Linked DNA regions of Flocculibacter collagenilyticus. The protein of the gene in region 1 interacts with the protein of each later gene in a pairwise test. Links are inferred from orthologs where the notes say so. Each region holds a gene or a part of one and is shown on either strand. Other genes may lie near its edges.

Evidence for each region.
Region 2: the proteins of ligA (region 1) and leuS interact in binary tests that used the Escherichia coli proteins (3 or more experiments, as listed by UniProt). The link is inferred for Flocculibacter collagenilyticus from one-to-one orthologs.

Annotation. Positions count from the first base shown.
Region 1 is NZ_CP059888.1:2,351,075-2,368,063, forward strand. Bases 6,769-9,739 are described here. They hold ligA (NAD-dependent DNA ligase LigA), read right to left. Parts: upstream 9,292-9,739; coding sequence 7,246-9,291; downstream 6,769-7,245. Other genes in these bases: HUU81_RS10435 (DUF2919 domain-containing protein), read right to left, coding at 6,769-6,861; HUU81_RS10440 (DUF3392 domain-containing protein), read right to left, coding at 6,893-7,237; zipA (cell division protein ZipA), read right to left, coding at 9,385-9,739. In the rest of the region: HUU81_RS10400 (efflux RND transporter permease subunit), read right to left, coding at 1-1,736; HUU81_RS10405 (TetR/AcrR family transcriptional regulator), read right to left, coding at 1,796-2,572; HUU81_RS10410 (phosphoribosylaminoimidazolesuccinocarboxamide synthase), read left to right, coding at 2,848-3,951; xthA (exodeoxyribonuclease III), read left to right, coding at 4,244-5,050; HUU81_RS10420 (hypothetical protein), read right to left, coding at 5,094-5,348; HUU81_RS10425 (hypothetical protein), read right to left, coding at 5,431-5,823; HUU81_RS10430 (cupin domain-containing protein), read right to left, coding at 5,963-6,274; more of HUU81_RS10435, read right to left, coding at 6,385-6,768; more of zipA, read right to left, coding at 9,740-10,482; chromosome segregation protein SMC, read right to left, coding at 10,669-14,160; HUU81_RS10460 (AI-2E family transporter), read left to right, coding at 14,387-15,481; quinolinate synthase NadA, read right to left, coding at 15,964-16,989. UniProt on the Escherichia coli protein: DNA ligase that catalyzes the formation of phosphodiester linkages between 5'-phosphoryl and 3'-hydroxyl groups in double-stranded DNA using NAD as a coenzyme and as the energy source for the reaction.
Region 2 is NZ_CP059888.1:2,925,244-2,936,175, reverse strand. What follows is about bases 1-3,126. They hold leuS (leucine--tRNA ligase), read right to left. Parts: upstream 2,798-3,126; coding sequence 203-2,797; downstream 1-202. Other genes in these bases: HUU81_RS13020 (zinc ribbon-containing protein), read left to right, coding at 3,088-3,126; HUU81_RS13030 (LPS-assembly lipoprotein LptE), read right to left, coding at 1-100. In the rest of the region: more of HUU81_RS13020, read left to right, coding at 3,127-3,576; HUU81_RS13015 (Lon protease family protein), read left to right, coding at 3,762-6,158; HUU81_RS13010 (fatty acid cis/trans isomerase), read left to right, coding at 6,265-8,727; HUU81_RS13005 (PilZ domain-containing protein), read right to left, coding at 8,828-10,932.

The DNA.
Region 1 (16,989 bases):
TTGAAAGCTCTGCGTTCAAATTCTGTAAACTCTTTACTTCCTTGATTCTGCATTGTTACTGTTAAGCGTGTTGCTGACTTATCAATATTAATCTGGTTATTTAAATCTAAACCATAAGGCAACGACATTTCGTACAGTAGTAAATACTGCGCCGCCAATTCTTGCTCTTGAGGTAACCGATGATATGTCTGATCATCACCGTGCATATTTTTATTTAATCGTTTAAATGTATCACTGATGGTGCTCACGTGGTCTACTTCAGGTTGCGTACGTAACCATTCGCTAAAGCCGTCAACTGTCTTTAAGAATGCAGGGCGATTTAGACCAGACGCATCACCACTATACAATGCAAAATCAACCGTAGACATACCACTGATGTTATTCTGCTGGAAGTCGGTTGACTGCCTAAACGCTGTACTTTCATCAAAGTACTCTGTCGCAATATCGTTGATCTGATTATTGAAGGTAAAACTAATTGTGATCACCATCACTACAATTGAAATAGGCAATAAGCGTTTGTGATTATTAATTACCCAATTACCAAAGCGTTCAAAGTTATCTGCTTTAGTTTGCACGCGTGTTTTTGTGCGCATTGGTAATACTTTTAATAGCGCAGGCAGTAAGGTAACTGAAAACACAAAGGCGAGCATAACACCCAGAGCCGTTAAATTACCTAAATCGGCAAGTACTGGTACATTGGCAAAATTTAAGGTTAAAAAGCCAATAGATGTAGTCGCACTGGTAATAAAGATAGGCATTAAATTTAGCTGCATACTGTAACGTAATGCTTCATCTTTGGATTTACCTTGGCGCAGCGCATAAAGCATTGAAGAAATGACATGCACACAGTCTGCCACTGCAAGTGTCATCACCATGGTTGGTACGTTAACCGTTGCAGTACTTAGGAAATATCCCATCCAACCTGATATTCCCATGGTAGAAACAATAGTACCGATGATGACGATAACGGTTGATAGTGTTCCCGTAAATGAACGTAGCAATATCCACAAAATAACAATAATGGCAAGAAACATTAGTGGAACGAGTGTTGATGAATCCTTCTTTGCTTCGGTGGCAAAGGAGTTATTCATAAAGACAATACCGGTATGATAAAACGCATGGCCTGGATATTTTTCTGCGTAACCATCAGTTAACTCTGTTAAGTAAGCCGAAATATCCGTTACTGCTTTGGTTGCATCTTCTGCACCATCTGCAGTACCAGCATCAGGTAATTGTACAGTCACATTGATGACTGCCACATGGCCTTTTTCTGACACCATTCTATGAAGAAGGTTAGGCTCAGATAACGCTACCGCTTTTACCCTCTCAATACTTTCATCATCCAACATCTCTGACTCAAGAATTAAGTCTTCAACAATTAAGTCGTCGTCTTCTGCCCATGTGTGTTGATAATTTGCGATTGAATCGACTCGCGATGAATGTGGCGTTTGCCATGCGTCATCTGTCATCTCTTTAATCATGGTTAGGGTTTCTTTATTAAAAATATTGCCAGACTTTTGTTCAATAACAATGCTAGCATTTTCATTTTTATTAAATATGCGCTGCATTTGCTCAAATGCCATTAGCTGCGGATTTTCTTCCCCAAAAAATATTTTATAATCTCCGCGGAAATACAGCTGACCACCACCGTACCCGGCAGCCATGATGAAGATAATCCCAAGCAACAACGTTACCCAAGGTCGAAGCAAAATTGCATCTAACCAGAACCTTTTCATGATTCCATCCCACATTAATGACGAATCGTCATTTTAAGTTAAAATTTTTACAGCACTAACTACCTACTTAGTGCTGCAACCTCTTCTGCGAATACTTCGTCTTTAATACGTTGCCAAGTATTCAAATAGTCCCATTCGCTTGATAAAGGACGCCATCCCATACCATCCATCAACAAACTTAGGTTATGTAATATAGCCATATCATGATCTAACGTGCGAAGCGTTTCAGTTTCATTCGCCACCATTAATAGTGCATTACTACCAAAAGACATTGCCCAATTAGCAAAATTATAGCTGTTAAAGCCCATTCCCATAGAAATATTTAGCTCTTTCTTTTCAACGGCTTCTTTAAAGCTACCTTCGCAAAACTGCGCCATTTCTTTCTCAAGTAACTCTTGCTGCTTTAAATGATGTTCACTCGCTTTTTCACGAACCGCAGGTGTTTTTGCAGTAAGAATGCAAAAAAACAGCGTTGGATGAGTAATACTGTGCAGCCGATAAGCATAATGAACCGCTAAACTGCGCTCACGACTACTACCTTCAAATGCCAATGTTTTTTTGCATAACTGCAAAGAAAGCTTCAAACCTTTGATGCACAGTGCACACAGCAAATCTTCTTTGCTATTAAAGTGATTGTAAACCGTACCTTTTGAGTAATCGCATGCTGCAACAAGTTTATCCATTGTTAAACCAGCAAACCCTTCGCGTTCCATAACAGCTTCAGCAATTTTGAGCAATTCCTGTTCACGATCAGCAATCGTCTGTTGACGTTTGCTTGTTAACTTTCCTATCAGACATTTTTCGTCTTGGTTTTTTTCTCGCTTACAGAAGTTCATTCCACTTGTTTCATCAATCTAAACACTTGCCACATTATTGCCTACTTATGGCTACTAATCAAAATATGACTAATCGTCAAAGTTTGACGCTTCGTCATTTTAGTTATTAAAAAACATTTTTCAATAGCTAGGCCAAAAAAAGTGCATAAGTTTTGTCCAACCAACTTACTGGTACTTAGGAGTGATTTGCATTGTTTAGCCTAAATCTGTCTGTTAAAATTGCGCGCGCTTATCAAACAAATCTCTATAATGACTACCCTACAGGAAATATAGCAATGAGTCTTAGTGATAAAGTGTTAGCCGTTAATGATAATCTTCCTATTCGTACCGACCTACCTGTACATAGCGGCAAAGTTCGCTCTGTATATTGGTTAACCGATGCCGATAGCCGTCGTTTAATAAAAGAAAAAAATTATGACGTGTCGGAAGATTCACCACTGGCAATTATGGTGATCAGTGACCGTATTTCGGCTTTTGATTGTATTTGGCAAGGCGAAGGCGGTTTAAATGGCGTACCTGGCAAAGGCGCTTCGTTAAACGCCATTTCAAATCATTGGTTTAAACTATTCCGTGAACAAGGCTTAGCCGACAGCCATATCCTTGATATTCCCCACCCTTTTGTTTGGATTGTACAAAAAGCAAAACCCGTAATGATTGAGGCAATATGCCGACAATACATTACAGGTTCAATGTGGCGAGCGTACACCAAAGGAGAGCGTGACTTTTGTGGTATACAATTACCTGAAGGACTTGAAAAAGATAGCAAGTTGCCAGAGTTATTAATTACTCCATCTACAAAAGGCATTTTAACAGGTATTCCAGGTGTACCAGAAGCGGATGATGTAAACATCACGCGCCAAAATATTGAAGATAACTACGAAGCGTTTAACTTCAAACAAAAATCAGACATCAACCTTTATGAAAAGTTACTTCAGGAAGGCTTCGATGTGATTAGTAACGCACTCGCCAGCATCGATCAAATTTTCGTAGATACTAAGTTTGAATTTGGCTATGTAAAAGACGCGCAAGGTAACGACAAACTTATTTACATGGATGAAGTGGGCACGCCAGATTCATCACGTATTTGGGATGGCCCAGCCTACCGCGATGGCAAAGTAGTTGAAAACTCTAAGGAAGGTTTCCGCCAAATGCTACTTAACCACTTCCCAGATCCAGATATTTTGTTGAACAAAAATCGCATGGATGAGCGTTTAGCACTGGCTAGAGATAACGAGTTACCTCAAGAAGTGCTGATGGAAGTGTCAAAAACATATATGGACATCGCAGAAAAAATTACAGGTGAAAAAATTCAACTGTCTGAAAATCCAAAAGCTGAGATTATCGAAATTTTAGCGGACCAATACGGTTTAGTAGATTAACAATTAATCCGCTCGTAAAAACGATAGTCATCGTTTTTACGAGCAATCAAGCTAACACTAGTTAATCATTAATAATTTGCACAATGGTGATTTATCTCTCTAGTATGATTCAACTCTTCTTCAGTGTTAAAAGAAACCCAATCCGCAAAAAGAAAAACATAAAGCATTCATTTAATTCATCCGCATCATCCGAACGGCTGGCACCAAAAAGTAAAATTATAGCTTCTCTATCAGCTTAATTTAGCAGTACAATCTCAAACCATATATATCAAAATTACTAGAAATAATATTCATGAAAGTCATTTCCTTCAATATTAACGGGCTACGTGCTCGACTACACCAGTTAAAAGCCGTTATTGATAAACATCAACCCGACGTCATCGGCTTACAAGAAATTAAAGTGCACGATGAGATGTTCCCTTTAGAAGACGTGGAAGCCATGGGTTATCACGTTTATTTCCATGGCCAAAAAGCACATTACGGTGTAGCCATGCTGTGTAAAAAAGAGCCATTAGCAGTGCAGCGAGGTTTTGCAACCGACACGGAAGAGTCGCAGCGCCGTATGATTATGGTGACTTATGAAGATGATAATGGCAAACCAGTAAGAATATTAAATGGCTACTTCCCGCAAGGGGAAAATATCAGCCATGAAACCAAATTCCCATATAAACGACAGTTTTATGCTGATTTAATGCAGCACTTGAATGACAACCACACCAACGATGAAAGTCTAATTGTTATGGGCGACATTAATATATCCCCTATCGATTTAGACATTGGTATAGGTGAAGTAAACCGTAAGCGCTGGCTAAAAACAGGAAAGTGTAGCTTTCAGCCTGAAGAGAGACAATGGCTTGCCACATTAATGGATTGGGGCTTTAAAGATACGTTTAGAGAAACTCACCCAAATGTGAACGACAAATTTTCGTGGTTCGATTACCGCTCAAAAGGCTTTGATGACAACCGAGGCTTACGTATAGACGTTATTTTGGCAACCCCATCACTTGCCGCACAATGTAACGATGTAGGTATTGATTACGAATTACGCGGTATTGAAAAACCATCTGATCACGCCCCAATTTGGGCAACATTTGGGTAAAAGCTATCAGGGGGGCGTTTAGTTGTCCCCCTAAAATGCTGATTCAAGGCTTGTTGCTGGCAGAAACACTAACAATCTTCCAAGACCCATTCTGTTTTGACCAAACTTGGGCACCACCACCCGCGCTATTAACAATCCTTCCATCGTGCAACTTCATGGATTGAATATATTCATTGACTAGGGCGTGTTGACCTTTCGAGGTCATTTTTGCAGCAGTTTGTTTGTCATTTATACAAGACAGAGCAGGTAAAGTGTGGTTATTCCACACGCAACTGCGATAACGCAGTATAAATGGCAAACAAGCGCTGCCTTTGGGTTCATCTAAACGTTTCTTGCTCTTTGTTGTGACGCGCTTACCTGGAATAACCAAGCGACACTTGTCACGCCGCGATCAAAAAACGTTTAGATTGAACAAAATTCGACCTAGAAAGGTCAACACGCCCTAATATGGCTGTATTTTGATCTATGACAGATATTTTCACATTAGTAAATTTGAGAAGCGTGACTTCCTTTATAGATGAGAAGCCATTATTGATTATTGGCGATAAGTCTTCGATAGAGTTCCAGTTTGTTCCATCACTGTTTAAGCCAACAAATTTGTGAGTATTGAAGTGTTCAAAGTAATGCGTTGCATCCAAGTCCTTAGATGCTTGAACAAGGCTTTGAAATGAAGCTAGCACCTCTTTTTTGATTTCTGTGTTATCTGAATTGGCGTGGGTGAGAAGTGAAAATAAAAGAGCACACAAGCTAATTATAAATTTGAGTTTTAACAAATAAATTTCCTTTTCATGTGATATATAGCCGATAACTGCAGCAGACCTGTTGTTAATGACGTTGTGCAATGATGGCAGAGCCATTAAGAAATCAGTTAAAGTAATTCCTTCCTATTGACGAGTAAGTCGTTCATATGTGCTATACGCTACCCTCTGCTTCCACGACTAAGATTCTTGCTGCACCTACTGGATGAGCGACATGTTCAGTTCCAACTGAAGCATAAAAAATATCACCTGTATTTAAAGTTGTAGATTGCTCGACCCCGTTTTCTTTATAAAACATTTTAACAACGCCATCTAGTACAGCAAAAACCTCTTCGCCATCGTTAATGTGCCACTGGTATGGCTTATCAGTCCAATGCAAGCGAGTTGTAATTCCATTCATATTGGCGATGTTTTTAGCACCCCATGCACGTGTTGCTGTAAACTCTTTACTTCTAATGATTTCCATAATAAATCCAAATTAACTGCACCGCCTGAGCAGCTTATAACATCCCGTTAAACGACAAGTAATAGCGGGTTAAAATAATGAAAAACGCACTCCGCCAGCTGTTAATTGTCTTAACTTGAACTGTCATCTTGCGGCCAGTCTTTGAAACTGTCTCTTACCTGCCTGCTACGAAGTAGGTATAACCAGCACCATAAGTTTGCTACTAAGAATATAGCAATATCAATTTGATAAGATAAATTTGATTGCCATGCTTTATATCCTAGTACGACCAAGTCGAGTGTTAAAGAGGTGATAAGTAACACCTTGCCACGACGCCAAATTGCCCCTAAAAACGCTGGACTGCTTTTTCGTCTTAAGACCATCACCACAAAAACAATCAAGGCAAAAAAACCACTGATAAGCGATAAAAAAAAGCTTTCTTGATTGGGATAAACCCAATCAATCACTTTTTGTTGCGTATTAAACTGGGTCAGTGACACTAACCACACCACATACGCTCTGAGTAATAAAATAAGTAGTAAATAAACGCCGACTGGTACTTTTAACGCGCCTTGGCTGTCAAAATCATCTGGTGTGTACAACTTCATTAGCCGTGCTCTTTTGGTTATTAGTTCGCTGTTAAAGGTGTTTCTTTCGTTCAGCTAGTATACCTATAAAAATAAATACCAGTAAGATCACCACTGGCAACATGTGCTTTGGTATAAGGACTAGTTGGCTAGCCAATAATGGTGCTAAAAACACGGTCAACATGCCATAACCAAAAGCACATACCAATACAAATATCAGGGTACGCATAACAAAATGTAAATTACGAATGTGCTTTTTAATAATGCCGTTGATGGTATCACCGTATATAACCAATAAGCTGGCTACTGCTGTTAACGCTATTTCTTGTATGTAGGGTGATAACCACTTGGCTATTTCAACCATTAATGCTGATAAGCTATTTAATACTTCATTCATTGGTATGTTTACACTGTTATGCCGTGATTATTAAGCAATGTAATTAATTCTTCTTCTGTTAATACATCAACACCAAGATCTTGTGCCTTAGTTAACTTAGAGCCTGCTTTTTCACCTGCCACCAAATAGTTAGTTTTGGCTGACACACTGCCAGCAACCTTTGCCCCTAATGACTGTAAGTAGTTTTTAGCATCGCTTCGCGATAACGCTGATAACGTGCCAGTGATGACGTAGGTTAACTCTGTTAAGGGTTGCTCAGACGCTGCCTTTTTTTCGATTTCGGGCCAATTAACGCCCTGCTCGATTAACGCGTCAATAACCGCTAGGTTGTGCTGCTCTTTAAAGAAGTAAAATAAATGCTTAGCAACAATTTCGCCTACATCTGGCACCGCTTGTAATGACTCAACTGATGCAGCTTTAATTGCGTCTAGCGTAAAAAAGTGGTGCGCTAAGTTTTGTGCTGTAGCTTCACCCACCTCACGAATTCCTAAAGCGTATAGGAAACGAGGTAATGTGGTTTGTTTAGCTGCTTCAAGTGCATTAAGCACATTAATTGCCGACTTTTGCCCCATGCGCTCTAAGCTGGTTAACTGCTCTTCAGTTAATTTAAATAAGTCTGCGGGTGTTTGAATAAGGTTCGCGTCTACCAACTGTTCCACAAGTTTGTCGCCAAGCCCATCTACATCAAATGCTTTGCGCGATGCAAAATGCTTAATGGCTTGTTTACGCTGCGCTGCGCAAATTAAGCCGCCTGTACAACGTAGAACAGCCTCACCTTCTACTCGCTCAACTTGTGAATCGCACACTGGGCAAGTTTCAGGAAAAGCGATCTCTTTTTCGCTCCCATCACGCTTACTTTCTACTACCGACACTATTTGCGGAATAACATCACCCGCTCGACGTATAATTACAGTATCACCTATTTTTATCGCCAAACGGTTTATTTCGTCTTGGTTATGTAAGGTTGCATTACTCACTGTGACTCCGCCCACAAATACCGGCTGTAAGCGGGCAACAGGCGTGATGGCGCCTGTTCTACCCACTTGAAATTCTACATCTTGTAGTGTTGTTAACTCTTCTTGTGCGGGAAACTTATAGGCGATTGCCCAACGCGGGGCTCTTGCTACAAAGCCAAGTTTACTTTGTAAATCAATGCGGTTGACCTTATTGACCACACCGTCAATTTCATAACCTAACGTTGAGCGGCGCTGCATGATTGATTGGTAGTACTCAATAATTTCTGCAACGCCCGATACGGCTTTAATTTCAGGGCAAACTGGCATGCCCCATTCTTTTAATTGCATTAGTCGTTGGAAATGCGTATCCGGCAGTGGTTTTTTTTCGTTCTCGACCAGCCCTACAGAATAGGCGTACATCATTAACGGCCTACTGGCTGTTATTTTAGAGTCTAACTGGCGTAAGCTACCTGCTGCGGCATTTCTTGGGTTAACAAACTGTTTTTCATTATTTTCTGCTGCCAACTGGTTAAAACGATGAAAACCATCCAATGGCATAAAAACTTCACCACGTATTTCTATCGTTTCAGGGAAGTCTTCACCACGTAAACTCAATGGTACATTCTTAATTGTTTTAACGTTTTCAGTGATGTTTTCACCAGTGGCACCATCACCTCTTGTTGCGCCACGCACTAATTGCCCGTTTTTATATAATAGCGAAACTGCCAACCCATCAAGTTTTGGCTCGCAACAAAAGTCCAACGTTTCAGATTGCTTTAATCTATCTTTAATACGTTTATTAAACGCATTTAATTCTTCGTCTGAAAAGGCGTTATCTAGTGAAAGCATAGGCACTTCATGCGTGACTTGGCTAAATTTGCGTAACGCCGCCCCACCAACTTTTTGTGTGGGTGAGTCATCCGTTTTAAGTGAAGGATACTCTGCCTCAAGGGCTTTCAACTGATGGAATAAGCGATCATATTCAGCGTCTGGAATCGTTGGCTGATCTAACACATAATAATTATAGTTATGCTCGTTTAACTGTTTTTTGAGTGACGTAATTGTTGCGGCTGCTTGGGCTTGAGGGTCGTTTTGCATAATTCCAGTTCCAAAAATAAACCTCTTTATGCGAAAGAGGTTTATCAAATTAAATATTTTATCAGTGTTTAGAGAGACTCTTGGCTTAAGAGGTTAACCTGCAATGAGTTTTTTGCGTTCAAACTCTCTAATCTTTTCCACATAATGTCTAACAGTTTGCACGGTAAGTACACTTCTACTGTTATCTAACATTTGTGCGTTATAATCTTCAGCTAACTTTTTAGCCGCGTTATGCATCATATTAAAATTTTGCAGGGCATCGCCCGCACAAGGCAATGTCATAAACAAACTTACACCTTGGGTGCTTACTTGTTCCATCGTATCTATGTCAAATGTACCTGGGTTGTACATATTTGCTAGGCTAAATAGTACTGGACCGTTACCGCTATTATCTTGATGGCGATGGAATAAGCCCATATCTGAGTATTTAAAACCTAATGTCAGTAACGTGGGCAATAATGAAGCACCTGGCATCATCTTGTCTTGTGTTACCACATGAATGATTAACACTTCTTCCGCTTGGAGCTCTTCTTCAACTTCTTCATTGCTGTTTGGGCTACTCTCATCATGCGAGAAAGACTGCTCTTGCGTGCTAACTGGCTCAGTAATAGCTTGCTCAGTGAACGCAGGGGCTGTCTCTACCTTGCTATCTTCAAACGCATCGGCATTATTGTTAGTTATTATAGTATGAGCTGTATTATGAGAAGCATCTTGTGACGTGTCTTGATGCATGTGCTGCGAAGAGTAATAAGGCTCGTTTTCAGAAACCGGCGCATCAACTTGCTCAACACTTAAGCTTGGTTCAATAAACTGCTCGCGCGGCTCTACATTTAATTCAAAACTTGCTGAATTAGCTATGTTAGGCTCAACGGCTTGGTGATTAAAGTTAGGCTCTTGACGAGAGTGCTCACCTGTATGGATTGTTGGTGTTTCGCTTGCCGGCATTTCAGGCGCTCTAGTCGCCTTACTCACCACTTTAACTTTGCCTACACCGTATTGGTCAAACCCTTCAGCGTTTGCATCATTGCTCTGCTTTTCGTCACCCGATTCATAAGCATTTATTGTTGAATTATCTAATTTTGAGGCTTTATTGTTCTTTCTTACCGTCCATAGTCCATGAACTAAGAGTCCGCCAATTGCTAAAGCACCAATAATAATAAGTACTAGTCTTAATTCTTCAGCCATATTCATGTTTAATACCTTTTTTCTAAGTGCCTTCTTGCACTTACTTATTCTTGTTATATGTGGGGTCTGAAGACCTTCATTAAAAGACCTTTTGCCTTTTAAGTATTCTAAAACGGTTATCTTTTCAGCTCATACACGCTGTATAACATAGAGCATGTAAACCGCTCAATATTAACGACCAAATTATGAAATTCAAGATGCATCTGCCATTTTTACGGCTTCATCAACATCTACCGCTACCATTCGAGACACGCCAGGCTCGTGCATTGTAACACCAGTTAAGTGTGATGCCATTTCCATCGCCACTTTATTATGGCTAATGTATATAAATTGCACTGTATCTGACATTTCTTTAACCAATTTACAAAAGCGCCCAACATTCGCATCATCTAACGGTGCATCAACTTCATCCAGCATACAAAATGGCGCAGGATTTAATTTAAAAATTGAAAAAACTAAAGACAACGCTGTTAATGCTTTTTCACCGCCCGATAGTAAATGAATGGTAGAGTTTTTCTTGCCGGGTGGCCTAGCCATAATTGTCACCCCAGTCTCTAACAAGTCATTATCCGTTAATGCTAAATAAGCTGCCCCGCCACCAAATACTTTTGGGAATAGCGCTTGTAATCCGTCATTAATTTCGTCGAACGTAGCTTTAAATTTACTGCGAGACTCTTTATCTATCTTTCTTATTGCGCTTTCTAATATTTCCAACGCAGAGGTTAAGTCGTCATTTTGTGCGTCTAAATATGCTTTTCTTTCAGCTTGTACGTCGTACTCTTCTATTGCCGCTAAATTTATTGCACCTAAACGACTAATTGACGCAAAGGTTTTGTCTAGCTTTTGTTGCCATATCTCTTCATTGGCAGAGGCGTCCATTGCATCAGTAATGTCTTTCACACGTAGTTGCATTTCATCTATTTGCTCAAGTATGTTACTCGCCCGCACTAATTCGCCTTCACGCTTTAACTTTGTTTCTTCTTGCTTATCTCGCATAGCTTGAACTTGCGTTAATGTATTATGTTGCGCTTTTTCTAAATGCGACACTTCATGTGCTAATGACTCACTTTTAATCGCATAAGACTTTACGTCTTCTTCCGCTTGTAAATGCTTTGAAAGCGTTTCTTGCTGCTCTGCCAATAGGGCATCAATTGGCGGCTCACTTTCGTTAAGTTGTTCATTAATCAGTGTATATCTTTCGTTAAGACTCGCTAATTGCGTTTTAGTTCGATTAATTGCTAACTCGTTTGCACTTAGCTGCGAGCGATAGTCTTGCATTGAAAGTTTTAATTGAGTAACAGCAGCTTGTTCTGTGTGTAGTTGAGCATTTATCAACTGAAGTTGCTGCGAATATTTTTCTTTATTCAACACAATATCTTCATGCCCTTGCTCTGCTGTTAATAGCTGTTGCTTTAAGCCATCGTTCTGCTCTTCTAGCTCTGGAAGGCTATGCGCGAGTGTATCTAATTCAGCATTCTTTTCTTGTATTGTGCGGCCTAATTTTTCATGGGTATTTGTTAATTTTAACGAGTGCTGCTTTAGCATGTTTACTTCTGTCGTTAAACCCGCATAACTCGTCTGTGCCTGCTGCAACTTGTTAGTACTATCTTCTAACTTATCTGCCAAAATGCAATTTTGCTGGCTGAACGTGCTAAGTTGTTGATCAATTTTTTCTAGTGACGTTTGCTTTGTTTTAATCGACTCTTTTAATTGGTTTATTGTTTCCTGGCGTTTAAAAAAGCCTAATTGGTTATCTTTGGTTACCGACTTAACCCAGTTATCACCTCCCATTATCCCTTCTGGTGTGATCCAACTAGAAAATTCCGGTGAGAGCAAAGTCGCTCGCTCACTTGCCGATTGATCAACAATTTGTATGTAATTAAAGAAATTAGGGTAGCAACCGTCAACAATAACTGAGGCTAAGCTTTTATTATTTAGATTAGCTTGTGCGTTGTTCTGCCACACCAATAAATAAGAGTCGTCAGGCATTTCGTTAAGTAACAGCTCACTTGAATCTACGAAAATGACTTGTTGTTGTGTTGCGCCCCCCATTAGCGCAACTTCAACGGCGGTTTGCCACCCATCTTTAACTGTTATCTGCTCAAGCAAATAAGATGTAGAAAGGTTTTGTTTGTTTAACCAATTAGATAACTCATTATTCGAGTTTTCAATAAACTGCTGCTGAAATGCTTCAAGCAACTTTAATTCAGCTTGAATATCTAACAATCCCTTTTCCTGCTGGCGTTGCTCTTTATCGCATAATTGCTGCTGTTCTTGTAATTCCGTATATTGCTGCGCTAACTCTGCTTTCAGACGAGTATATGCTTCAATATCATCATGTACTTTTTCTTGCGCTTCTAGCTTTTGCGCGATGACTAATGAGTCAGCCTCAACATCCAAACTGGCTTGCTCTGCAAGTAGCTCTGCTAAACGCTCTTTTACTTGGTTAATTTGATTTCGTTTAGTTTGGATAGCAGAGTTATGCTGAGTTAATTGCTGCTTGAGCTTCGAGGTATTATGAAGCACATGCTCCCATTGATGTTGATTGTGATCGTAATGCGCTTGAGTTTGTTCCAACTGTTCACGAAGTTGCGCTAATCTGGCTTCATGTAAGGCCAACTCTGGCTCAGCAGTACTGAGCAGGGCTTCAAGCTCCTCATGGCGCGCTTGCTCAGTAAGCTGGAAGTCGGTTAGTTGCACTAACGACTCTTTAAGCTGAATTGCTTCTTGATTAAGTGAACGCTTCTTATGTTTTGTATGTTCAATACTTTGTTCAATACGTGTTAAGTCTGCACCAACTTGATAATAGTATTGCTGCACTTCACCATGCTTGGTTTTAACTTCTTCAATCTGCGCTTTAATTGATAAGACTGTTTTTTCACTAGCGCGTTGGTCGGCAATACATTTCTCTATACTTGCATCACTTTCTTTTAATTGTTGCTCAAGCAACATCACTTGTTGGTTGTAACGCTGCCACTTTAGTGCGAGTAGTTCAGACTTATATTTACGCTCTGTCGCTTTTAATTCTTTGTAGCGCTTTGCTGAAGCAGCTTGGCGTTTAAGCTTATCTAGCTGAGTAGAGAGCTCTTCTCTAACATCTTCAAGGCGTTCGAGGTTATCACGAGTATGTCGTATTCTATTTTCGGTTTCTCTGCGTCGTTCTTTATATTTAGAAATACCCGCAGCTTCTTCAATAAATACACGTAAATCTTGTGGCTTAGACTCTATCAAGCGAGAAATCATTCCTTGCTCGATTATCGCGTAGCTGCGCGGCCCTAATCCTGTGCCTAAGAAGATATCGGTAATGTCTCGCCGTCTACATTTAGTGCCATTTAAAAAGTAGGTGGATTTTGACTCACTGGTGACCTGTCGTTTAATCGCAATTTCATTACGATTTGCTAAACTACCTTCCAGTTTTCCTAAGGTGTTAGTAAACAACAATTCTACACTGGCTTGTGATACTGGCTTACGCTGCGTAGACCCATTAAAAATAACATCTGTCATAGCATCGCCACGTAAATTTTTTGCCGAGCTTTCACCCAATACCCAACGTACTGCATCAATGATATTGGACTTTCCACAGCCATTTGGACCGACAATTGCAGTCATTTGATCTGGAAAAGGAATAGCTGTTGGATCAACAAAAGACTTAAAACCAGCAAGTTTTATCTGCTTTAGACGCATTTACCCCATTTATCCTACCAATTACCAGCTTAAATCACTCTTAAAAGCTTTACTGCCATAATGTTGTACTGTAACAGATATCAACATTGATGCCATATCATTATGAATAGTGGCCGCATATTCGTTGTCATCTGGCTATGAATTCAGCGCCAAAAGTAATGGCTATACAAAGTGTTCTTATAGTATTTATAATGCCTAACTTCGCAGTAACAAAAATGGAATGAAAATGTTTAGAGAACAATCACCTGTATTAAGGGCATTACTTATTTGTGCCTGCCTCATTATTATACTTGCTGGGATTAAAGCAGCCAGCGCTATCATCGTTCCGTTTTTATTATCTGTCTTTATTGCCATTATTTGTAATCCATTAGTGTCTTGGCTAATGCGGCTTAAACTTCCAAAATCCTTAGCCGTTTTTACTGTAATCTTGTTAGCACTCACTATCGGTTTATCCATTGCAGGCTTGGTTGGGCAATCATTTAATGACTTTTCTCTGCAAATGCCGACTTATAAAACCAAGTTAAGTGAAGAATTAACATGGATAGTTAACAAACTGGCAGAGTTTAATATTTTTATTAATAAAGAGCAGTTATTGTCGCTATTTGATCCAAGCATTGCCATGTCTATGGTCGCTAAAATGCTAAGCGGTTTGGGCGGAGTTATGGCTAATCTTTTTTTAATTATCCTAACCGTTATTTTTATGCTGTTTGAAGCAAGCTCAATTCCTAAAAAAATTCATGTTGCGTTAGACGACCCAACCATGAAGCTTCAACACATCGATCGTTTCCTACATTCAGTCAACCGTTACTTAGCAATTAAAACCGTCATCAGCCTAATTACTGGCGTCATTGTCACTATTATGCTGTGGGCATTCGGCGTGGATTACTTTTTATTATGGGGGGTGGTCGCCTTCCTAATGAACTACATACCTAATATTGGCTCTATCTTTGCGGCAGTGCCAGCTGTATTAACTGCACTGGTTGTATTGGGTCCTGCACAAGCAGGCTTTATTGGTTTGGGTTATATCTTAATTAATACGTTAATGGGTAACGTGATTGAGCCTCGATATATGGGACGTGGTGTTGGCCTCTCTACACTTGTCGTCTTTTTATCATTAATCTTTTGGGGCTGGTTACTTGGCACTGTAGGTATGCTGTTAAGTGTGCCGCTAACGATGATAGTAAAAATTGCACTTGAAGCCAGTGATGAAGGAAATTGGCTAGCAACGCTGTTAGATTCTGAAGAAAAACATGAAAGTAACTCAGCAGAAGCGCAAGAAGTTGACACTACTAAAGACGCTAAACAAGAAGCGATATCTTAAAACACAGGTAGTACACTATGTTGGAGCTAAGGATTTATGCTTTAGCTCCAATTTTCTGCGTCTGAGCATGCTTTGAAAATTAATAAGCTTGAATTGATAATGAGATTAATGGGCGACTATATTTGAATTGAATTACTGTTTTTTGAATTGAGCTACTGAGCGAGCTACTGAATGAGTATAAAGATGTGAAATAAGTATAAAAATGGCGGAGAGAGAGGGATTCGAACCCTCGTTAGGGATTAACCTAAACACACTTTCCAGGCGTGCGCCTTCAGCCACTCAGCCATCTCTCCGCATTATTCAATTAGCTGTGTCGCTAACTGAGCCGCTATTAACATTAACAGCGGCAGGTATAGTAGGTAATTAATTATTGGGTTTCAAGTTTTTTATGCGTAACCCAGCTTAGTTGCTTAATATTTACTCCTTAACATGCCTTTTCACTCACTTTCATATAAAAGCGCTAAAAAGAACAGGTAGTAATATTATGCGTTACCTTTTACGGTTACCTTGTTCTCTGCTGCAAAGTTAAGCATTCTGTGTAACGGAATGAGTGCTTTTTCTCTTAAATCCGCATCTACAAAAATTTCATGACCTTCAGCATCAAGTAATGACTTTTCAATTGCTTGTAAGCCGTTCATAGCCATCCAAGGACAATGCGCACAACTTCTACACGTTGCACCATTACCGCCTGTTGGGGCTTCAATAAACGTCTTATTTGGTTGCTTTTGCTGCATCTTATAAAAAATGCCTTTATCAGTTGCAACAATAAACTTACTGTTAGGCATTGTTTCACTGGCTTTGATCAGCTGACTGGTTGAGCCAACCGCATCTGCAAGATCTACCACTGAAGCAGGTGACTCTGGGTGTACTAACACAGCTGCATCAGGATGTTGTTGCTTTAATTCTACGAGTGCTTTTGCTTTAAACTCATCATGCACAATACAAGCGCCTTGCCACATTAGCATTTCAGCACCCGTTTGTTTTGAAATATAAGCACCTAGGTGGCGATCTGGTCCCCAGATAATTTTCTTATCTTCAGAGTCTAAGTGTTCAACAATTTCTAGTGCCACACTCGACGTGACAACCCAGTCAGCTCGTGCTTTTACCGCAGCTGACGTGTTAGCGTATACAACAACGGTATGATCAGGGTGTTGATCACAAAAATCTGAGAACTCGTCCGCAGGGCAGCCTAAATCCAATGAGCATGTAGCTTCTAAATCTGGCATAAGCACTGTTTTTTCGGGTGTTAAAATTTTTGCGGTTTCCCCCATAAATTTTACACCAGCAACAATTAATGTTTTCGCCTTATGGTTATTGCCAAAACGTGCCATTTCTAATGAGTCGGCAACACAACCACCTGTTTCTTCAGCAAGTGCTTGAATTTCTGGATCCGTATAATAATGGGCAACTAATACCGCATCACGCTCAATCAATAACTTTTTAATACGTGACTTATACGCTACCTTTTCTTCTACAGACAAAGGCATTGGTTTTTTAGGAAAAACGAA
Region 2 (10,932 bases), 580 kb from region 1 along the record:
AAAAGTGTGAGCCACGTAAGTGAAAGCCACAACCATTCAGCGTGGTTACTACTAGTAAACAGGTTAGAGTGATAATAATAAAGCGTGCAGATAGTTTCATGATATTCCTAACTGTTTAATGCCTAAAAATAGTATCTGACTAATATACTCTAGCTACAAGTTGTTTGTAGCTAGAGTGCTAGTTGGGGCAGTTTCGTTACTATTAGTTAGCGACGATATTAACAAGCTTACCTGGTACGTAAATGACTTTACGGATTGTTTTACCATCAACGAATTTCGCTACGTTCTCTTCTGCAAGTGCCTTTGCTTCAACATCGTCTTGTGCTGCGTTAACGGCAACAGTTAGTTTAGAGCGTACCTTGCCATTTACCTGCACAATAATTAACTTTTCGTCTTCAACAAGAGCAGACTCATCAACATTTGGCCATAATGCGTCTTCAACGTCTTCCTTGTGGCCGAGCTCTTGCCAAAGTTGATGACAGATGTGTGGCACAATTGGTGCTAGCATTACCACAACGCTATTGATGGCTTCAGACATAACAGCACGATCTTCATTGGTTGCCAGCGGTGCTTTAGCTAATTTATTCATTAGCTCCATAATGGCAGCTATAGCCGTATTGAATGTGTTTCTGCGACCAATATCATCAGTCACTTTTTTAATTGCTTTATGCAGTTCACGGCGAAGCGCTTTTTGATCGGCATTGAGTGATGCAGTTTCAAGTGGTGCATGGCCTCCTACGTGCTTGAAGTCGTATACCAACTTCCACACCCTACGTAAGAAACGGTTGGCTCCTTCAACACCAGAATCAGACCACTCTAAAGTTTGCTCTGGCGGTGCAGTAAACATCATGAATAAGCGAACTGTATCAGCGCCCAGTTGATCGATGACTTTTTGCGGATCGATACCGTTGTTCTTAGACTTAGACATTTTACTCATACCCGCAGAGATCACAGGTTGCCCGTCTTCTTTATGCCAAGCTTTAGTAATTCGCCCTTTTTCGTCTCTTTCGGTTTCAACGTCACTAGGCGAGATCCAAATATCACCGCCTTTTTCATCTTTACGGTAATAGGTTTCAGCTAAAACCATGCCTTGGCAAAGCAAACGTTTAAACGGCTCGTCAGAATCAACTAAGCCCACATCGCGTAATAATTTGTGGAAAAAACGAGAGTACAACAAATGCAAAATTGCATGTTCAATACCACCAATATATTGGTCAACTGGTAGCCAGTAATTTGCTTTTTCTGGGTCTAACATCATATCGTTGCTAGCTGGCGAACAATAACGTGCGTAATACCAAGAAGATTCCATGAAAGTATCAAAGGTATCCGTTTCATGAAATGCTGGCTGACCGTTCAGTGTTGTTTTAGCCCACTCTGGATCTGCTTTGATTGGTGAAGTGACCCCGTTCATTTCTACGTCTTCTGGTAAACGAACTGGCAACATATCTAGCGGAACAGTCGCTTCAGTGCCATCTTCTAGTGTTAGCATTGGTATTGGTGTACCCCAATAGCGCTGACGTGATACCCCCCAATCTCTTAAGCGGTAATTAACTTTTACTTCACCTTTACCTTCATTGGTTAAGTGTTCTGCAATCGCTTTGAAAGCATCATCAAAAGATAACCCGTCAAACTGATCTGAATTGATTAATACACCTTTTTCTGTGTAGGCAGCTTGTGATAAATCGCATTCAGATTCATCAGCTCCATTGCTTGGCGTAATGACTTGCTTGATGGTTAACCCATATTTATGTGCAAATTCCCAATCTCGTTGGTCGTGTCCTGGTACCGCCATCACAGCGCCAGAGCCGTAGCCCATTAATACAAAGTTAGCAATCCAAACGGGAACCGTTTCACCAGAAATAGGGTGGATAGCAGTAAGACCAGTACTAATGCCCTTCTTTTCCATTGTCGCCATTTCAGCTTCAGCAACATTATTGTTTTTACACTCTTCAACAAATGCAGCAACATCGCTATTAGACTTAGCAGCCTCTAAAGCTAAAGGGTGTTGCGCAGCAACTGCAACGTATGAAACACCCATTAAGGTGTCTGGGCGGGTGGTAAATACGCTTAATTTACTATCGTGATTTTCTAGCTCGAACTCAATTTCTACGCCTTCTGAACGACCAATCCAGTTCTTTTGCATGGTGCGAACCTGTTCCGGCCACTCATCCAATTGATCTAAGTCATTAAGTAACTCTTCCGCGTAATCAGTAATTTTAATAAACCACTGTGGAATTTCTTTTTGTTCAACTACAGCGCCTGAACGCCAGCCACGGCCATCAATAACTTGCTCATTAGCTAATACAGTTTGGTCGACTGGATCCCAGTTAACCGTTGCCATCTTTTTATATACCAAGCCTTTTTCATAAAGCTTAGTGAAAAACCATTGTTCCCATTTGTAGTATTCAGGGCGACATGTGGCTAGCTCTCTATCCCAGTCATAACCAAAGCCAAGCGAATTTAGCTGGTTTTTCATGTACTCAATATTTTCGTACGTCCATTTTGCTGGTGCCGTATTGTTTTTAATCGCTGCATTTTCAGCGGGTAAACCAAATGCATCCCAACCCATAGGTTGCATCACGTTTTTGCCTTGAGCGCGTTGGAAGCGAGAGATTACGTCGCCAATTGTGTAGTTACGAACATGCCCCATGTGCAGTCGTCCACTTGGATAAGGGAACATAGACAAACAGTAATACTTTTCTTTTGTGGCGTCTTCTACTGCTTTAAATGTTTGGTTTTTAACCCAATGTTGTTGAACTTTTGTTTCTATTTCCTGCGGGGTATATTGCTCTTGCATCAACTTTTTCCAGACTGATCTTAATGAGAAAGGGACAGGCCATTTCACTAAAAATAAATGAGCACGATAATACCTTATGAACACCTTACGCAACAAGCACGAAAGTGGTTGCAGGTAAATTAAAGTCAAATTTTTTATCGTAAAGAAAAGGCAAGAGAGTGAGGATGTTTGTATTTAACTTAACAAGAGCGTAATGAAGCAAATAGTGAAGTAAGTAGTGAGGCGGTTGAAAAGTAATATTGTCATCTATACTTAACCTAGTGCACCTATTCAATAAAAGAGTAGAAAATATGTCGTCGAAAGATCCAAAAGATTATAACAATTGGCTTGATACATTTCATCGCTGGCTAGAAGATACCAAAGAAAATGAATCGAAAAGGTTTGATGACTTTTTTGACCGAAGTGCTGCCCACTGGCAAGCAGTAAAAGATATGACTCAAGAAGAATGGACGTTATTTACTAATTATATCAAGCGCGATATAGATACATTTTATAAAGACTACAAAAAAGACGTTAACGAATCTACGTATTTACACACTTTAAAAGAAGGCGTATGGGCAGAGTTAGCTTTACTGACCGATAAATCTCAAATTGAATGGCAAGAGTTAGTACAAGACTTTAAACACAATGGTGTTTATCACGCCGGTGAATGGTTGGGGATGGGCGAATTAACCTGCAAGCAATGCGGTTATAAGTTAAGTATTGTGCATCCTACTGAAATTCCAGAGTGCCCTGAGTGCGGGCATATTTACTATTTTAGAGAGCCGTTAGCACCTTAAAGTGACCGACTTTATCATACTTCAAACAAATAAATTTGATACAGCTAAAACTGATCGCTCAATGGTCAAGCTGTTCATTAGATACTCACTAAGCATAAATTATTAAATTTAAAAACAAAATTACATTTTTTTAAATCTGACGCTAAGGTAAAGTATATATCATTCAGTATTATTCGGGGCAGGGAATGACAACTACTCAAGAAATCGCCAAGCTTAAGCCAGCACAACTTAAACCTAACATTGAGCTCAACAAAATTGAAGCCAGTTTAGCATCACAGTCTCAAGACCCCGTTACCTTTATTGGACAAAAAAGAGCTAAAAATGCACTAGGCTTTGGTCTAGGGATGGATTTTCCGGGCTATAACGTTTATGTCATGGGGGAGTCGGCGCTTGGTCGTTTTACCTTAGTTAACGAGCAGCTTTCTGAATTAGCCAAAACCAAAGAAACACCTCATGAGTGGTGTTACGTGAATAATTTTGAAGATGAGCGATGCCCACAAGCGTTAATGTTAAGCCCGGGTGATGGTAAGGGATTTTGTAATGACATTAGTGCATTAATTGATGAAATAGTAGATACGTTTCCCGCCGCGTTTGATAACCCCAGTTATCAGCGAAGAAAAAAAGCCTTCGATCGCCACTTCAATCAAAAATACGATAACGCTATAGCATCCGTTGAAAAGAAAGCAATGGAGCATGGCGTTGTTTTGTATGAAGAGAAGGGGTCAATTACCTTCGCACCTGTGATCGATGGTAAACCAATTGATGACACGCAATTTGCCAACTTGCCCGATGACAAAAGACAATATTATTTTGATTTAATAGACCAATTAGAAGAGTTTCTCAACGAACAGTTACTTGAGTTACCGGGATGGAAGCGTGAATTATCAGAGGGATTACGTAAGTTACGCCAGGAAACGATAGAGCAAGCAATTAGGCCGTTATTGAAGGATTTAGAGCATAAATATAATGCTGAAATAGGTATTTTGCAGTTTTTGAAAAAAATGCAAGATAAGCTTTTAGAGCATATTATGCTTTGGCTGCCTGAAGAAACCGAAAATGAAAATAAAGACGAATACGATGTTAAGGCGATGTTTGTAGATGAATATATGCCTAATCTTTTATTCCATTATGATTTAAGTGATGGCGCTCCTATCATATATGAGCCAAATCCAACGTATCAAAATATTTTTGGCAGAATAGAATACTCCTCCATTCAAGGTTCAATATTTACTAATTACCGAAAAATCCGCACTGGTGCATTACATAAAGCTAATGGTGGCTATTTAGTTATTGAAGCCGACAAAGTAATGAGTAATCCCTATGTGTGGGAAGCTCTGAAATTGGCGTTGCAATCGCATAAACTGACAATGGAGCCTTACCACCACGACATTGGTATGGTTAGCTCAATTACCTTAAGTCCGCAACCAATTCCTCTTGATGTAAAAATTATTCTATTAGGATCGCGTCAGCTCTATTACATGATGGAAGAGTATGACGATGAATTTAATGAGCTATTTAGAGTGTTAGCTGACTTTGAGCATGAAATTCATGCAAATGATCGGGCTCATCACGAGTTTATTCAAAAAATATTACAGTATGTAGAGCAAATCGACATTGATGAAATAAGCCCCTGTGCGATTGCCAGACTACTAGAGTTTTCTTTTCGCCAAGCCGAGCATCAGCATAAATTATCGGCAAGATTTGCCGATGTACTCGAGCTGATAAACGAAGCCTGTTATTTCAGTTTGCAAGATGAATGTACAGTTATAAAAGCCGAGCATGTTGAGGAAGCGCTTCAAGGTAAGCAATACCGAACAGGCCAAATTAGCGAGTCAATTTTAGATGATATTAAAGAAGGTCACATATTAATTGATACCGAGTCATTACAGATTGGTAAAGCAAACGGTTTAACGGTGCTAGAGATTGGTGATACACGATTTGGCACGCCTGCACGCATTAGTGCAACGGTGTATGCTGGTGCGAATGGTATTATTGATATTGAACGTGAAGTTGATCTAGGTAAGTCTATTCACTCAAAAGGGGTTATGTTATTAACAGGCTACTTAGGTAATAAATACACGCAAGAATTTCCTCTTACAGTGTCTGCAAACATTGCGTTAGAACAGTCCTATGGTCATATAGATGGCGACAGTGCGTCGTTAGGTGAAGTTTGCGCATTAATATCGGCCATCACGCAAATTCCAATTGATCAGTCGCTAGCGGTCACTGGCTCAATCAACCAGCATGGTGAAGTGCAAGCCGTGGGCGGTGTTAATGAGAAAATTGAAGGGTTCTTTAAATTATGTAAATCGCGCGGACTGACTAAAAAGCAAGGAGTAATTATTCCTAAAGCTAATCATGTAAATTTAGTGCTAAGTGAAGAAGTGGCAACCGCAGTAGAGCAAGGCGCTTTTAATGTGTTTGTTGTCGAAACGGTCGATCAAGCGTTAGAGTTACTAATGAATCATACCGCGGGTGAAATCACAAGAAGAGGCACTTACCCGAAAAATACAGTGAACTATATTGCGCTACAGCGCCTAAAAAATATTGCTGATGCAGTAACAGGTGGCGAAGCGGAGTAATCCAAAATAAGTTTTAGCGGTTGAGAAAGCAACAGCTGCTTATGTTTATAAACTCATCGCAAAATAACCGTTTTGCTTAAATAACGTAGTAGGTAGTGAAGTCATTATGCATTTAAACGTACGCAGCACCCTCATTGTTTTGTTCTATATTTGGATGCTACCTGCATTGGCTCAAGCAAGTGAGCGCACTGACAAGGTAGTAAGCCAAAATCAAGAAATAGAGTTTCACCGAGATATAAAACCCATATTTGATAAAAATTGTATTGCTTGCCATGCGTGCTACGATGCGCCCTGCCAACTTAAGCTAGAATCGGCAGAAGGTGTTAGACGCGGAGCAAGTAAACAAAAAGTGTATGACGGCACTCGCATAGAAGACATTCAGCCGACTCGATTGGGCGTTGACGCGCAAACGGTAGAGGCTTGGCGTAAGCTGGGCTTTTTTGATGTAGTGTCTGCACATGCTGATTTACAGTCATCTTCAATTTTGCAAAAAATGGTGCAACATGGCCATGCTAAGCAGTTAAAACCCAACCAAGTCATCCCTAAAGAATTACAGCTGGGCCTAGATAGAGAGTACACCTGTCCTAACCCTGGTGAATTTGAAGAGTATGTAGAAGACTTTCCTTACGGTGGCATGCCTTATGCTGTAACTGGCTTAGCAAATAACGACTTCGCGACGCTAGCTACATGGTTGCAACAAGGTGCTAAAATATTTCAGCCACATTTTAAGCTTTCTGAAAGCGAAGTTAAGCAGATTGATAAGTGGGAGCAATGGCTTAATAGCAAAGATAAGCGCATACAGCTTACTGCTAGATATTTATATGAGCACCTATTTTTAGCGCATTTATATTTTTTAAGTGCAGAAGAAGTGGCCAATATAACCCGTACAGACAAGTTGAATTTCTTTAAACTGGTACGTTCTACCACGCCAAGTGGTAAGCCCGTTATTCCTATTCCAACGACTCGACCAAATGATAAGCCACAACAGCCATTTTTCTATCGCTTAGTGCCTATCACCTCAACCATTGTGCATAAAACGCATATTACGTATCAATTTGATGCGGCAAGACTAGAAGAATACAAAACACTATTTTTAAAGCCTGAATGGTCGGTTGGAAAATTGCCTGGCTATGACTTAGAAGAAAAAGCGAATCCATTTGAAACATTTAGTGCAATGCCAGCCACATCACGCTATCAGTTTTTGCTAAATGACGCAGAGTTTTTTGTGCGTAATTTTATTAGGGGGCCTGTTTGTCGCGGTCAAATAGCTACGGATGTTATTCGTGATCAATTCTGGGTTATGTTTGAAGATCCTAATACTGAGCGTTATACCAACAACCCTAATTACCGTGCCAAAGTAAACAGCCTGTTAGGGGTGCCAGGTCAAAAGTCTGGATTATCGGAACTGGGTTCAGAGTGGCTGTCATATCAAAATAAGAGAAATACATACTTAACAAAACGCCAAGAAGAATATAACGACTTTGATAAAGACGGCGCGAGTTTAGCCCATATCTGGACAGGGGAAGCAACAAACCCAAATGCTTTCTTAACAATTTTGCGCCACCACAACAGTGCGTCAGTCATGCAGGGCTGGAAAGGTGGGTTACCATTAACTGCATGGGTGATGGACTATCCGCTTTTTGAGCGTACATTTTATGAGCTGGTGGTAGGGTTTAATGTTTACGGTAGTGTGTCGCATCAAGCACAAACCAGACTGTATTTTGATTTAATACGAAATGAAGGCGAAACTAACTTTTTACGATTCTTGCCGCCAGCATCTCGGGAAAAAATGTACAGCCATTGGTATCAAAACAGTGGAAAGCTAAAGCATGCTATTACTTATCATGAGCTAGACACATCAACACCCACTAACATTAAGTATCAAACAAAGCAGCCAAAAAACGAGTTACTTAAGCGAGTTATGGCGTATAACCCAGAATTAACTAAGCAATACGATGGAATAAATCGCTGTAAAGGTGATGTGCCATGCTCTCTAGCTGACAAGAAGCAGCTAGATTACACTGCAAAGTTTAGTGAAGAGTCAGCGAAATATGCAGAAGCGGTTGCTCATCAACTTTCCGATATTGCAGCGGTTAAAGCAAAACAGTTGCCGGCGGTATTGTCATTCCCAGACACCACCTTTATTCGTGTTCGTTTGCCAAATGGAGAAATGTCGGCGTTTTCTATATTAAGGAATAGACGTCATTCTAATGTCGCATTTATGCTAGGTGAGTCTTTACGGTATCAAGAATCATTAGACAGTTTAACCATTTTGCCAAGTGTCATCGGTAGTTACCCTAATTTGATTTTTGACATTAAATTTGACGACGTACCTAAGTTTATTGCCCGTTTAAAAGCGGCAAAAAACAAGAAGTCATTTGCAAAAATTATCGACCAGTGGGGAATAAGGCGGATGCATCCAGATTTTTGGAATATTTTTCATAGTTTTACAGACTACATGAAAAAGCATGAAGCTATTGACGCTGGCATATATGACTTAAATCGATACCCACGATGGGCAAAGCCAAGTGAGTTTGATGATGACGAGAAAGGTAGTTTTTTACTGTAAGTGACTAGGTCCTCTAGTAAACCTGAGAAGTTGGAAATTGATAGAGACATTTTCACGTCCATTATTCAGCATTCAGGTTTGCTAGCGGTTACTTTACAAACTAGGGCAAATCTAAGTCAAGAATATCTGGTTGGTTACGCTGACTTTCTTGTCTTTCTAGCAACGCGATTTCAATATCTGTCATAACAACGACCTCCATGACCCCAACAATCTCATTTAAAGAATCATTAATGGCTTTAAGCATGAGCCTATCTTGTTTTTTTAATGGTTCTAACGCGTTATTTAGTGCGGTTGTACGTTCGATTTCAGTAGGGATCACGCTATACCATAACGCGGCAAATTGTCCTTTTTGCTGAGCTTGCTTAATAAAGCTGGCTCGCCTGAATTTTGATGACAATGCGGAGCGGACTTGCTTACGGCTGACAACACCTCTCTGATTGATCTCCATATAAATCACATCATCTTCATTTTTAATAAAAGAGGATGACTTCATCAGCGGTAAAATATGAATTCGTTTACTTCTTAATTCGCAAAATGCGGGGAAAACGCTGGCGGTTAGCTCGCTAGCCTCACTAATTTGTTTTAGAAAGCGTGGTTCAATAAATGCTGAATCGGAAAATAGCATGCGGTCAAATTTTGTTTTTCCAATTCTGGGTTTTGCGACTGTAAATGCAGTTCCTGGATAGTGCGCTGTAAATACATTTTTGAGGCAAGCTGAAGTAAACATGAGCTTGTTAATGTAATCGTCGATACTTAATGATGATTGATTTTGCTCAATGAAATACTCTAGCAATGGCTTGACTGATTTCTGAGTATCAGGCTTTACACGCAAGTGCAGTATACGGCTACCACCAGAAATGAACATAACTTCATAAACGAGACTTTTTATTTTTAATTTTTTTTGCGCTTTTTTTAATTCGGTAAACTCAACTTCTACATATTCCCCTTTAGCAATCGTGATTGGCTCCTCCAGCTCGATGCGCATTCCTGAAACGGAAATATCAAGCGTATGGCCTTGATAATGTTCGTTGTTATGTATTATTTGTCCAGCAATTTCATAAAAGTAGCGGCTTTCGCTTCTTAACTCTGATAGTTGCGTGGAAACACGTGTTAAGACCTCTTGACGACGTTTTTTAATCAGTTCATTAAGTTGTTTAATCTCTTCACGATTAAAAGGTTGTGAAGTTAATTCTTTAAACACCCAAGGAACTGGTAGTAGTGAAATCATGTGAGTGATTTCACTTAAGTCTTCAGCTAAATTATTAAGTGATGCCTCATCAATCTCTGCGCCTGCATTTCTTGCTTGAGCAATGGCGTCGTTAATTTGCGTTTTATTAAGTGAAGCCATTCTAGCGAGATAACAATGAATTTCCCCTTTTAATAAACCGTAATTGATGAATAAGTCGAGGGTGTTGTTTTGTACTAAGTTGCTTAAGGTATCAGCAATAAAAATCGTTTTACCTTTTATCTTGGTTGTTAGCTTTAGAATAATGGCATTGCCATCTTTTAGTAGCCGCTTCAATATGGCTACATCAAAAATAGAACTTAATGCAATGTCATCATTTTCAGTTTTGAAATTACTAAATGTGGTTTTGTTTTGGTTAGTTTCTAATACAAATTTTAGCTTGGCTTTACCTTCATTTATTCCAATAAATATGGGTAGCCATTTTGATTCTTTTTGGAGTAAATCGCAAAAACTGGCTTCATAAGCAAGCTCTGAGTATGGATTAGGGAAGACTTTTTGTTTCTTTTTATTGTCTTCAAGCCATTGTTTGATAAATGCTATCCACTCTTCGCAATCAGTGCTAACTAACCGACAGGTAAGGTAACATTCATTCTTTAAACGATTAGTACTAACTACTTGGTATTTGAACACCCATGGCTCGTCGGGCGGTTCATCAAGCATTTTGGATACATCAATATGAACGGTTTCCCCTGTAATAAACTCGGCGGGATATTGGGTTTTAATCGTACAAGATTGACTTGAAATAGCGCATATATTGGCATGCACTTGTATTGTTTTGGTGCTGACTTTACTTTGGTATTTGCAAGTGTACTGCGGTTCGTGCAAATCAAACTTTACACCTGCTTGTATACAAGATAACTGAAATGAAGCCATTTCACTCTGTAGTAAATATTGGCTTTCATATTTCTTATATAGGGTGGGATCTGTCGCGGCTTCATATACACCGACTGTATATTTAT